DNA from 4 places in the Mameliella sp. LZ-28 genome. Region 1 is predicted to be linked to each of the others. Evidence: riboswitches for the same ligand, from Rfam matches in the RefSeq annotation. Region 1 holds a riboswitch; each other region holds the start of a gene.
The links. Region 1 has a riboswitch for thiamine pyrophosphate ahead of thiM (hydroxyethylthiazole kinase). Riboswitches for the same ligand answer to the same signal wherever they lie in the genome.

Region 1 (3,142 bases):
CCTTCGCATGCGGCGCGGACCTTGGGATCGGCATAGAACGGCGCGGACATGCCTCCGTCGATGAACCCCGGCGCGATAGCCCTCGGCATCGAATTTTGCGGCCACGCCTGCCCCGAGGCCCGCGGCGGCCCCGGTCACGATTTCGGATTTCATGCTCATGCCTCGGGTTCGGGTGTCAGGAGAACGGGATAGGACGAAAAGTTCCTGCGGGAGGTGTTGGTGTCCTGCACCGCCGAACGGTCCGGGTCGGGGCGCACGTCGCGGTCCAGCAGCGTCTGGACCAACCGCGTCACGATCCCGTACTGGTGCCTGTCCGGATCGGTGTCCGGCCCCGCCGGCAGTCCGCCGTCAAGATCGCGCCCAAGGCACATGTGCATGCCATAGCCAAAGGTCAGGCCCAAATCGACACGCCTTCGGACAGGGCGCGGCCCGTACGGCTTCCTTGTCTCGGGTCACATGGGTCAGCGTCGCGAATTCCGAGGAGTTCTTGACCAGTTTCAGCAACTGCTCGATTTCCTCCGGCGATTTCTCGGGCCGGTCGAGGCCCGCGAAATCTGCAGTCAGGTTCATCGTGACGCGATAGCCGAAGCCGATCAGGTCCATCCCGCCGCTCGCCGAAAGCAGCCCGATGACCTGTGCCAGGGCGGGCAGGAATATCGCTTTCTCGTAGACCGAGAAGTCGTCCCTGCGGAGCACCGAAAACTCCAGCGCCTGACGCATGGAACGGTCCGTCAGCACACGCGTGATCTCATGGTAGTCGGGTATGACCTGGCCAGCCATAAAGGCCTCCTTGCGGGCATCTGGAAATCCCGACAGCTGTCCCGGTCAGGTGCTTGCCGGGGCCGTCTGCGGGTGACGATTGCATTGGCGCGGATCCTGCGGATCGACGGCCAGCGTCCTCCAGGCTCCTTCCCCGAGCTCCTGTTCCCGGCCAGCCTTCACGGACCGGATCGCTGCCGTCCCAGCCCTCGGCCGCTGGAGCGGGCTGCCGACCGGCACCGATCCGCGGCGCCACACGGGCAGTCAGCGAACCGCCGAAACGCCTGTCCGACCGCCGAGCGCGCCATAGACGCGGGCCTGCATCGCGATCCATTGCGCCGCTGGCCGCGTCTCTTGCTCGACCCGCAGGAAACTGGTCCCGAAGCGGTCCGGGCGAAAGTTCCAGACCTCCGTCAGCAACCATTGCCCCCGGACATGTTTCAGGACGGCCACCGAGGGCACCGGATCGCCGACCAAGAGGTTATCGGTGATCATCCGGGTTTCATGGGTGGCGACAATCGTCGTCTCGTCGATGCGCTGCGCGTCGAGGCAGACCGCGAAGTAAGAGCTGAGATTGAGGCAGAAGATCCGGTGCTGGATGGTCTCGAAGATCATCCGCAGATCGTCCGGCGTGGAAAAGACATGCGCCGCATCGAGGTTCACAAGCCGAAACGGAAGGTCGAAGACCCCCTGGTATCCGTCGAAATCCCTGGTGCGGATCACCCCCTGCGCCCGATGCAACAGATCATCGTATATCGACTTGGCATTCAGGTCGTCGCGATCAGGCATACCCGGCCTTCTGGAAGTGTTCTGCATCCAGCCTATACACAAGGGGATGCAAAAGGCCAGTATAAACAGGGTCTTGCAAGGATTGCCCCCTTCGACAGGCCAATTCCCGCCATCCCGCGACCCAAACGTCCGGATTTCGCGATGCGAAGCCGGCGAAGCTGATTGACGCTGGCGCCGTCTGATGCGACCTTCGCGCCGTTAGCGACAGGGGCGCTCGGGAAACCGGGCTGAGACGTACCCTTCGAACCTGAACCGGATAATGCCGGCGGAGGGAGGCGCACAGGGCAGACCGGATTCCGGTCGACGTCTCGTGATCTCTCATGCCGCCGGGCGAAAGGAGATCACGATGGACGATACGGGACAGCACCTGGATCACATGCGCCGGACGGCGCCACTTGTTCAGAACATCACGAATTACGTCGCCATGAACATCATGGCCAACGTCATGCTCGCGGCCGGGGCTTCGCCCGCGATGGTCCACGCGCGCGAGGAAGCGGCCGAGTTCGCAGGCCTGGCGCAGGCATTGACGATCAATATCGGGACGCTCTCACCGGCCTGGGCCGACGCCATGCTGGAGAGCGCCGGGGCCGCTCAGGCGCAGGGAACGCCCTGGATACTCGATCCGGTGGCGGTCGGCGCCACGGGTTATCGCCGGGACATCGGCGCACGGCTATTGGACCTCGCCCCGACCGTGATCCGGGGCAATGCGTCAGAGATCATGGCGCTGGCCGGCGCCGACGCAAGCGGCAAGGGCGCCGACAGCGCCGACGCGGTTTCCCAGGCGCAGGAGGCTGCAAGCGCCCTGGCACGGCGGACGGGCGGCGTGGTCGCCGTGACCGGCCCCGTGGATTTCGTCACCGATGGCACGCGCAATGCTGAGGTCGCCAATGGCCACGCCCTGATGCCCCGGGTGACAGCCCTGGGCTGTTCCCTGACCGGCATCGTCGGCGCCTTCACCGTCGGGCAGGATCCCTTTGAGGCGACCGTTGCCGCGCTGGCCTTTTTCGGTCTTGCCGGCGAACAGGCCGCCGAAGGCGTCCGGGGACCGGGGACATTCCAGGTGGCCTTCATTGATGCGCTGTACACGATGACGCCAGAGGACCTGGCGCGCGGCGCCCGGATCACGCTGGCATGATCCCGCCGCTCTGTTTCATCACGGATGCCACCGCACCCGCACCGGTCATCGTCCAGGCGGTTGCCGCCGCACAGGGAGGCGCCGAATGGGTTCAACTGCGTGACAAGGTGACACCGGACGCGGATCTGGCCCGGCTCGCGCGGGCGCTGATGACCGCGCTGTCCCCCTTCGGGACCAAGCTGATCGTGAACGATCGGGTCGACCTGGCCATCGCCATCGGCGCGGCGGGTCTGCACGTCGGCCAGGGTGACGGAGATCCCGCCCGCATCCGCCGGAAGATCGGTCCGGACATGGTCCTTGGCCTGTCGATCGAGACGGCAGCGCAACTGGACGCGGTTCCCGCCGGTGTCGACTACCTCGGCGTCGGACCGATCTACGCGACCGGGTCCAAGCCAGATCACGCCGCACCCATCGGGTTGGACGGTTTCGCCGTGATCGCCGGGCGCTCCTCGCTGCCCT
Region 2 (3,142 bases), on a different contig from region 1:
CTTGTCGAGCTGCCCCAATTCACCGACCGTGACGAAACCATCCCTTTCGCGTGTTTCTGCGCTGTCACCTTCGGCATAGCCATCAAAAAGGTAAGGGCTGCGCACCCAGATCTCGCCTATGGCCCCCTCCTTGGCGTCGATCCTTATCTCGACACCCGGGTAGGCTCGGCCAACGCTGCCCTCCGGGCCACTGCCATCGCCCCAAGCGATGAAACTGGTCTCGGCGGCGCCATAGAACTCACGCAGGACTGCCTTGGGACACAATGCGGCGATCCGCAGCCGCAATTCGGGCGTCAGCCGCCCGCCACCACAAAGCACATGGCGCAGGCTCGGCAGCACGGCCCCTGTTTCGCACAGAAGGCGCAACTGGGTTGGCGTGGCGTAGAGGATTGTCGCCTGTGCCGCCTTCACGCCCTGCGCCTGTTGGCGCGGCCTCAGACCAGCGAAGGAATGCAGGTCGGCGCCAAGATGCGCCCCTTCGACCAGGGCATAGAGCGCAAGGGAATGGGCCGGGACCCCCAGGACGGCGTAGCGATCCTCGCTGCCAAGGCTCAGGTGGTTGCGGTTGACCTCGAAACTGGCAATCCAGGAGGCATGGCTGCGCCGGATGGTCTTCGCCGCTCCGGTCGTTCCGCCAGAGCGGCTGTGGAAATACCCCGCGCGTTCTTTGGAAAGGCGGCTGACCCCGCCTGGTCCAACAGAAAACGCGCGCCCGGTGCGGATGGCTGCGCGCAGGGCAACAAGATCCTGCGCCCCGGCCCTGTCCGAACCCTCGCCCTCTCCGACCTGCTGCCCATGCACATGCAAACGGGCCTCCGGTGGCCAGCGAAACAGCGCAGTGCTCATGGTTCCGGACCCGGTCGCAGCAGTGCCGTGGCCTATTTCCGTCATGGAACATCCTCGTCAAGGTCATGGAGTGGTAGCCCACCACGGCCCTCGACGAAACAGGCAGATAACACCCCGCGTTTTCGTCAGACGCGAACAGGGCACGCCGGACTCTTCCCGTGTTTGACTTGGCGTGGCGGGGTTGTTACCCAAAGTCTTACCGTTGGGGTGCCTCCAAGAGGCTGAGAAGCGTGAATGCGCTAACCCATCGAACCTGATCCGGGCAATACCGGCGTAGGGAACGGTCTAATGTCTACAGACGTTTTCCATGCGCGGTGCCCTTTTGTCTGAAGGAGCAGCCGTTGGCGCATATCGCATTGACCATCGCCGGATCCGACAGTGGCGGAGGCGCGGGCATACAGGTCGATCTCAAGTCCATGTCGGCGCTTGGCGTCTACGGCGCCAGTGCCATCACCGCGGTCACCGCCCAGAACACCCGTGCCGTCACCGCGGTTCATTCAATACCGCTCGACGTGATCGAGGCGCAGATCGAGGCGGTGCTGTCGAATCTGGACGTCCGGGCGATGCCCAGTTGGCGCCCGATGCGGTGGGCGCATTGCGGCAGAAGTTGATGCCGCACGCCACCGCCCTCACCCCCGGCCTGCCCGAGGCGGCGGCGCTGCTGGACGGCCCGGTGGCGCGCTCACGCGGGGAGATGACCGAACAAGGCAAGGCGCTCTACGCCATGGGCGCGCAGGCCGATCTGATGAAGGGCGGTCACGCCGAAGGCGATGAGTGCGAATACGCCCTGATCGCGGACGGCGAGGTGCTGACGACATTCACCGCACCCCGCCACAGGACGCGCAACACCTACGGCACCGGCTGCACGCTTTCGTCGGCCATTGCCACCGGGCTTGCGCTTGGGCTGCCGCTCGAACTGGCGGCCGAAACGGCGCACAGCTTCGTGCAACAGGCGATTGCGGCAGCGGACTGGCTGCAGGTCGGCTCCGGGCATGGCTCACTGCTCCATTTTCACGCGGTCTGGGAATGATGCCGGTGTTCTCGGTCATCGGCGCCGGTGTGGCGGGGCTTTCCGTTGCCAGCGAACTGGCCGCGCGCGGTGCCGATGTGCAGGTCTTTGATCCTGCCGGGCCGCCCGGGCCGCACCACTGTTCCTGGTGGGCGGGGGGCATGTTGGCGCCCTGGTGCGAATATGAAAACGCCGAAGAGCCAGTGCTGAGGCTGGGCCAACAGGCGATTGTCTGGTGGCAACAACGCACCACTGTCCAGCAACGCGGCACGCTGGTCGTGGCGGGGCGGCGTGACTTGCCCGACCTGCGCCGCTTTGCCCGACGCACCGAAGGGTTCCGAGAGGTCGGGTCCGACTTCGCGGAACTGGAACCGGACCTGCCCGGCGTTGCGCAGGGGCTATTCTTTGAAGGCGAGGCGCATCTGGATCCGCGCCGGGCGTTGAGTGATCTTTACACCAGCCTGAAAGGGCAGAAGGTCAGGTTCGTTCAGGACAAGGCGCCGGCGGCGCTGGACAACGTGATTGATTGCCGGGGCCTCGCCGCGCGCGACGCCCTGCCCGACCTGCGCGGCGTCAGGGGCGAGATGCTGGTGATCCGCTGCCCCGAGGTGACATTGACCCGCCCGGTCCGCCTGCTGCATCCACGCATCCCGCTATATATCGTGCCGCGCGGCGGTGGCGTCTACATGCTGGGCGCCACCATGATCGAAAGCGAGGATCGCCGCCGGATCACGGCACGGTCGATGCTGGAACTGCTCAGCGCGGCCTACGCGCTGAACCCAGCTTTCGGCGAGGCCGAGGTGCTCGAAACCGGCGTCGACCTGCGACCGGCCTTTCCGGACAACCTGCCCCGCATCCGGCGGCTCGGCGGCAGAATTTATGCCAACGGCCTCTACCGCCACGGCTACCTGCTTGCGCCCGAACTGGCGCGCGGGGTGGCCGATCTTGCCCTGCACAACACCCATTCGGAGTTTTTCGATGAAGATCGTGATTAACGGCGAGTCTTGCGAAGTCGTCGCCGGGACACTTGCCGACCTGCTGGAAGAACGCGCCCTTGCCGGGCGGGTGGCGACGGCGGTGAACGAAACATTCGTGCCCGCGGCACAGCGCCCGGCCTGCAAACTGCAAGAGGGCGACCGGGTCGAAATCCTCGCGCCGATGCAGGGGGGATGACGATGAAACGCTTTTACGGCACCGATCTGCCCAACCCGCTGATGCTGGGCACCGCGCAATATCCCAGCCCGGCCATCCTGGAACAGGCTTTCCGGGCCAGCGGCGCGGCGGTGG
Region 3 (3,142 bases), on a different contig from region 1:
ACGATGCCTATGGTGACATGATCCCGGACACGGAAACCCTGGTGCATGGCAGCTGGGCTGCTGAAGACCTGGAGCCGTCACCCGTCGAAGTGGAGGTCGAGGAGATCGACAATTTCGAGCAAACCGCGCCGGAGCCGGCACCGGCCTACAAGAAGGCCGTTGGTGACGATGCCCTGTGGAAGGATTTCTGAGGGGGCTTAGCCCCCGATGCGTCCGCCCGCGTCCCCCACCTGGCCGCGATGCAGCAGCAGGTGATCGAGCAGGACGCAGGCCATCATAGCCTCTCCAACCGGGACGGCGCGGATGCCCACGCAGGGATCGTGCCGCCCCTTGGTGACGATCTCGGTCTCTTCGCCGCTCAGGGTGATGGTCTTGCGCGGGGTCAGGATGGACGAGGTCGGCTTGACCGCGAAACGCACGACGATTTCCTGCCCGGTCGAAATGCCGCCCAGGATGCCGCCGGCGTGGTTGGAACTGTAGACCGGGCCGTTCTCACCCATGAAGATCTCGTCGGCATTCTGGCTGCCGGTCAGCGCCGCCGAGGCCATGCCCTCGCCGATCTCGACGCCCTTGACCGCGTTGATCGACATCATCGCGGCCGCAAGGTCGGTGTCCAGCTTGCCATAGACGGGGGCACCAAGGCCGGCAGGCGTATTGCGGGCGACGACCTCGATCACCGCGCCCACGCTCTCGCCCGACTTGCGCAGTCCATCCAGGTAGTCGGCCCAGGTCTCGGCGGCCTGGGGATCCGGGCACCAGAAGGGGTTGGCATCGATCTGGGCATCGTCGAAACGCGCCCGGTCGACGCCGTGGCTGCCCATCTGCACCATGTAGCCGCGGATCTCGATCCCCGGCACCAGCGCCGTCAGCGCCGCGCGCGCGAGCCCGCCGGCGGCCACGCGGGCCGCAGTTTCCCGCGCAGAAGAGCGCCCGCCGCCGCGATAGTCGCGCAGCCCGTATTTCTGGAAATAGGTGATGTCGGCGTGGCCGGGGCGGAACTTCTGCGCGATCTCGGAATAATCCTTGGACCGCTGGTCGGTGTTCTCGATCATCAGCTGAACCGAGGTTCCGGTGGTCCGGCCCTCGAAGACGCCGGACAGGATGCGCACGGCATCCGGTTCGCGGCGTTGTGTCGTGAACTTGTTCTGCCCCGGTTTGCGCCTGTCCAGCCAGTGCTGCAGCTGCGCCTCGTCGATCTCGATCCCCGGCGGGCAGCCATCGACCGTGGCCCCCAGAGCCGGCCCGTGGCTTTCGCCCCAGGTGGTCACACGGAAGAGATGTCCGAATGTGTTCAGGCTCATGGCTGCGTCCCCTTCGTTTCCGCGCGGGATACGCAAGCCGGGGCACAATGCCAAGACTATTCGAGTCCGTCGCGCCGCCTCTGGGCCAAATCGCCCACGGCATCCGTCGCCCGGTCCACGGCGATCACGATGAAGGTGGAGAGCCAGAGCGGCATTTCAAAGGCCGCGATCCAGCCGAAAATAAGATAGATGAGCCAGATAACCCCCAGCTCGAGACACAGAATGATCAAACGCGTTTCCCCAAGGGCGCCTCCTTTCTCCTGAATTTTCGGGATACGCATTCCTTACCATAATACACGGAAAATATCACGGTTTTTCTTGATGTTCCGTGGCGTCGCGACTAGGGTCCGGCCTACCTCGGGGTGGCGGCGCATGAGCCGTCTGAGATTTCCGTACCACGGATCAACCCGTTGAACCTGAACCGGTTAACACCGGCGGAGGGAAGGTATGGGCCCGATGACGGGACTCCAATCTTGCCCTTGCGCCGCAATATTGGAGGACTCAATGAAGTCACTTGCCTTCACTGTTGCCGCGGGATGTCTGAGCGCCGGCCTTGCCTTGGCCGAAACGCCTGTCCTGACGGTCTATGCGCCCGACTACTTCGTTTCCGAATGGGGGCCGGGGCCAAGGATCGAAGAGCTGTTCGAGGCGCGCTGCGACTGCGATCTGCAATTCAAGCCCGGCGACCTCTTGCCCCGTATCCTGCTGGAAGGCGACCGGACCGAGGCCGACGTCGTGATCGGCCTGAACACCGACGTGACGAAGAAGGCCCGTGAATCGGGCTTGTTCGCAGAACACGGGGTGGACCTGTCGCCGCTGACCCTGCCGATCGACTGGACGGACGAGGTGTTCCTGCCGTTCAACTACGGGCACACTGCCTTTGTCTATGACTGCACCCGCGTGGATGCGCCGCCTGCCAGTTTCGACGCGCTGCTGGAGGCGCCAGACGACCTGCGGCTGGTGATCCAGGATCCGCGCACCTCGATCTCGGGGCTGGCGCTGGTGCTTTGGGTGCAATCGGTCTACGGCGACGAGGCGCAGGCCGCCTGGGAGAAACTGGCGCCCAAGATCGTCACCGTGACCAAGGGCTGGTCCGAATCCTACGGCCTCTTCACCGATGGCGAGGCGGACATGGTGCTGAGCTACACGACCTCGCCCGCCTATCACATCATCGCCGAAGAAGATGAGACGAAGAAGGCCGCGATCTTCCCCGAGGGGCATTATTTCATGGTCGAACTTGCCGCCCGGCTGGCCACCAGCGACCAACCCGAACTGGCCGGCGCCTTCATGGAGTTCATCCTGAGCGAGGACTTTCAGGGCATGATCGCCACGGGCAACTGGTCGATCCCGGCGGCGCTGGACAGCGACAAGTGGCCGGATGGCTTCCAGAAGCTCGACCTGCCGGAGAATGTGCTTTTCTATTCCGAGGATGAGGCGGCGGCCCTGCGTGGCGAGGCGATCGAGGCATGGCGCCGCGCGCTCTCGCAATAGCGGCGGCCCTGGCCCTGGCGGTCCTGACGCTGGGGCCGGTGGGCGTTGTTCTGGCCCGGGCCGGGGGCTTTGGCGCCTTCGGCCCGGGGGATTGGCAGGCATTGCGGTTCACGCTCTGGCAGGCCTTCCTGTCGGCCACGTTCAGCGTTGTCCTGGCTGTGCCCGTGGCCAAGGCCTTGGCGCGCCGCCGCTTCGCCGGGCGCGGGGTCTTGGTGACGCTGTTGGGGGCGCCCTTCATCCTGCCGGTGATCGTGGCGGTCATGGGGTTGATCGCCGTTTTTGGCCAGGCGGGGCTGGTGAACAGGCTGTTGGGGGCGCTGGGCGGACCGAACCTCGACATCTACGGGTTG
Region 4 (3,142 bases), on a different contig from region 1:
CCCATCTGATCAGGCGGGTAATTTCGGTTTTCCAGCGCGAAGGCGACTTCATCTGCGACAGTGAACCCTGCCAAGGTCTGCTCGGCATCCTGGAACAGAAACGCCACCTGATCAGCCCATTCGGACGGACTGCGCGACGCAACATCCGCTCCGAAAATCCGCAACTCGCCATCGCACCTGGCCGGGATGCTTTTGGGCAGCAACCCGGTCAGTGCATGCAGGATCGAGGATTTGCCGCAGCCCGAAGGCCCCAGCAGGAGAACCCTTTCACCTTGCGCCAGTGCGAAACCGACAGCCCCCACAGCGTCCTGTGTGGCATAGGGGTAGCGGATCACTAGATCGCGGACCCCTATTGCATCAGGCTGCGGCGCGGCGGTCATGGTCGATCTTCAGCCCCGATAGCACACCCGTCTTGAACAGCGCATTGGTGATGGTATAGCCCAGAACCCCGCCCAGCAGCGCACCCGACGTGCAGCGCAGCGCGAACATCACGACCAGCAGACCCGGCTCCAGAGCGCCATAATCGAAGCGCACCCAAGTATAGGCGAATGACACCATCGCGGCCCCCACACCCGCAGCCATCAGCACAGGCAGCGTCCAGCGGCGATAGCGATTGGTGGCAAAGACCAGTTCGGCGCCCATCCCCTGCACGAAACCTGTGAGCAAAAGCAACAAACCTGCTGGACTGCCCAACATGATCTGCACCGCTGCCGCAAGAATGTTGGAGACAAGTGCCACGCCGGGCTTGCGGATGATGGCCGCCGCGATGATCGAATTTATGAACCAAAAGCCCATCACGGCATCCATCGTCACTGGGCCAAAGATCGCTTGCAGGATCAACCAGACCTGCACCCAGCCGAGATAAAGCACACCAAATACAGCGCCCAGAACGGCAACGATCAGAGTTTCACGCAGGGTCCAGACCGAATTCTCGGGCATGGCAGTCTCCATTTTTCAGGTTTGGGAAAAGGGCGCAGTTTGCGCCGCAACGTCAGATTCTGCTTGGGCTGTTGGCCGAAAGCGTCACATCAAGCGCGACATGGCCTGCCTGCGCACCAAAGTTGGTAAACGCCTGCGAGAGTGTCGCAAAAACCGGCCCGGCATCGCCACGCAATTTGGTGCAGAAGTTCTTTGACCGCTCGAAGGTTCCCGATGATTTCAGGAAGTCGATGCAGCCGTAGACCTCGTCCATATGGTGGCCCAGTCCGAGCGGATAGAGCGAAAATTGGGCGGCCACGATCTGCCCGGTTTGCGGCGCTACGGCGACGGCTTGCCGTGCCGCCTCGATCCGGGCGGGCAGTTCGGCGTCAGGCGTCAGGCTGTCAACGGGCGTGCAGATCGGGTCATCTGGCTCGCCCGGACAGCCGCGCGAGACTGTCGCGTGCATGGTGCAATGCACCCCAGAGCGCGCCGCAGCCACGAACAGATCGCGCATCGCTGGAAACAGGATCTCGGGAGGGCCGACGATCAACGTGGACACGTCATCCGTTTCGATCCGCAATTGGTCGCGCCATGGATCAAGCTGTTTGATTGCATCTAGGATGATGCTGACGAAATCATCAGACATCGGATAAAGCGACACTTGTGCGCCTGAAAACATCTTCACCTCGCTCCGCTGGCATTACCCAGATCAGCTAAAGGGTCAGCGGACTTGCATCCGTCATCTCAGCCCCAGCATGATGGAGCGCCCCTGTTGACGCCTTGATCGTAAAATCTCTGACGGATTTGGCAAGGGGCAACTGACGTGCCGAGGAAAAAGCATGCAAAGCTTGAAGTGGCTCGGAAGTGAGACCCGGCACTGGCAAGCGAGAAAACAGGTTTATCTAGTGTTCCGAGTCTGACATTTGCTACCGGTTTCCCCTGATTTCATCGAGTGCGTCAAGCGCACGGCGTTCGCGGGCGATGATGTCTTCAGCGCTTTTGCTCCAGACGAAGGGCTTCGGTTTGGCGTTGTGCTGCAGCAGGTAGTCGTAGATCGCTTCTTCGAGGTCATCGACGCTGTCATAACTCCCGCGGCGGATGCGCTTTGTGGTGATGTCGGCGAAGAAGCGTTCCACGAGGTTCATCCAGGACGCGCTGGTGGGCGTGAAATGCAGCTTGAAGCGGGGATGTTTCTCGAGCCAGGCCTGCACCTCGGGCGTCTTGTGGGTGGCATAGTTGTCGAGGACGATGTGGATGTCGCGCGGCTTTTGGACGGCGCGGTCGATGCGGCGCAGGAATGTCAGGAACTCCTTGGCGCGGTGGCGTGGCATGCAGTCGCCGATCACGAGGCCCGACTTCACGTCCAGCGCGGCGAAGAGCGTGGTGGTGCCGTGGCGCTTGTAGTCGTGGGTCATGGTGGCCGCGCGTCCCTTCTTGAGGGGCAGCCCGGGCTGGGTCCGGTCGAGCGCCTGGATCTGAGACTTCTCGTCAACGCACAGAACGACGGCCCTTTCCGGCGGATCGAGATAAAGCCCCACAATCTCGGTCACCTTCTCCTCGAACAGCGGGTCGTTCGAGACCTTGAAGCCCCTCACGACATGCGGCTTCAGTCCGGCATCCGCCCAGATGCGGCCGACGCTCGAAGGCGATATGCCGACCGCCTCGGCCATCGTCGCGCGGCTCCAGTGCGTGGCATTGGGTGGCGTTTCTTGCACGGTCTTCGCGATCACTTTCAGTCGGACCGCCCTCGGCAGGGGCGGCACGCGGGAAGGCCGCGTCTTGTCCCGCTTGAGCCCTAGCACGCCTTCGTCAAGATACCGCTCCTGCCAGCGCCAGACCGTCGGCTTCGACATGCCCGTCCGCCGCATGATCTCGACAGTCCCCTCGCCCTCCGCCGTCGCGAGCACGATGCCCGCTCGCCACGCGAGCTTGCGCGCCGTGTTGCGGTTGGTCAGCAGACCTTGAAGCTCAGCGCGGTCGGCGGGGCCAAGGTAAAGGCAGATGTCGGAGCGTCTCATCCACCGATCATGACACGGCAGAGCAGGATTGGGAATCCTACGTCAGGTGTGGAACACTAGCTATTTGCTGCGATGGCCTTGACCGGCCGCTTCGGGGAAATCGATTTGATGCTCTGACTGTCCGCTGTGGGCCGATCGCTAAGATTCAGCCTTCAACTGATGGCTAGGTCGCTCGCGGTCTTCCCCGCCTCCAACGCCTCCAC

Region 2: another riboswitch for thiamine pyrophosphate. It lies ahead of thiD (bifunctional hydroxymethylpyrimidine kinase/phosphomethylpyrimidine kinase); the one in region 1 lies ahead of thiM (hydroxyethylthiazole kinase).
Region 3: another riboswitch for thiamine pyrophosphate. It lies ahead of thiB (thiamine ABC transporter substrate binding subunit); the one in region 1 lies ahead of thiM (hydroxyethylthiazole kinase).
Region 4: another riboswitch for thiamine pyrophosphate. It lies ahead of G9Q80_RS06320 (YkoF family thiamine/hydroxymethylpyrimidine-binding protein); the one in region 1 lies ahead of thiM (hydroxyethylthiazole kinase).

What each region holds. Positions count from the first base shown of each region.
Region 1 covers NZ_JAANYX010000011.1:545,216-548,357, forward strand. The annotation lists gene G9Q80_RS09260 (SDR family oxidoreductase) at 1-89, opposite strand, end outside; gene G9Q80_RS09265 (hypothetical protein) at 156-371, opposite strand; gene G9Q80_RS09270 (hypothetical protein) at 349-780, opposite strand; gene G9Q80_RS09275 (hypothetical protein) at 1,024-1,548, opposite strand; TPP riboswitch at 1,745-1,839, shown strand; gene thiM (hydroxyethylthiazole kinase) at 1,895-2,683, shown strand; gene thiE (thiamine phosphate synthase) at 2,680-3,142, shown strand, end outside.
Region 2 covers NZ_JAANYX010000032.1:510,584-513,725, reverse strand. The annotation lists gene G9Q80_RS17755 (AMP-binding protein) at 1-846, opposite strand, end outside; TPP riboswitch at 1,040-1,143, shown strand; partial or broken gene thiD (bifunctional hydroxymethylpyrimidine kinase/phosphomethylpyrimidine kinase) at 1,188-1,876, shown strand; gene G9Q80_RS17745 (FAD-dependent oxidoreductase) at 1,876-2,850, shown strand; gene thiS (sulfur carrier protein ThiS) at 2,834-3,028, shown strand; gene G9Q80_RS17735 (thiazole synthase) at 3,031-3,142, shown strand, end outside.
Region 3 covers NZ_JAANYX010000032.1:482,052-485,193, forward strand. The annotation lists gene G9Q80_RS17550 (methyl-accepting chemotaxis protein) at 1-191, shown strand, start outside; gene aroC (chorismate synthase) at 198-1,301, opposite strand; gene G9Q80_RS17560 (hypothetical protein) at 1,358-1,582, opposite strand; TPP riboswitch at 1,650-1,761, shown strand; gene thiB (thiamine ABC transporter substrate binding subunit) at 1,806-2,792, shown strand; gene G9Q80_RS17570 (thiamine/thiamine pyrophosphate ABC transporter permease ThiP) at 2,768-3,142, shown strand, end outside.
Region 4 covers NZ_JAANYX010000010.1:34,471-37,612, forward strand. The annotation lists gene G9Q80_RS28400 (ABC transporter ATP-binding protein) at 1-380, opposite strand, end outside; gene G9Q80_RS06315 (ECF transporter S component) at 358-939, opposite strand; gene G9Q80_RS06320 (YkoF family thiamine/hydroxymethylpyrimidine-binding protein) at 992-1,600, opposite strand; TPP riboswitch at 1,591-1,702, opposite strand; gene G9Q80_RS06325 (IS630 family transposase) at 1,848-2,939, opposite strand; gene G9Q80_RS06330 (H-NS histone family protein) at 3,092-3,142, opposite strand, start outside.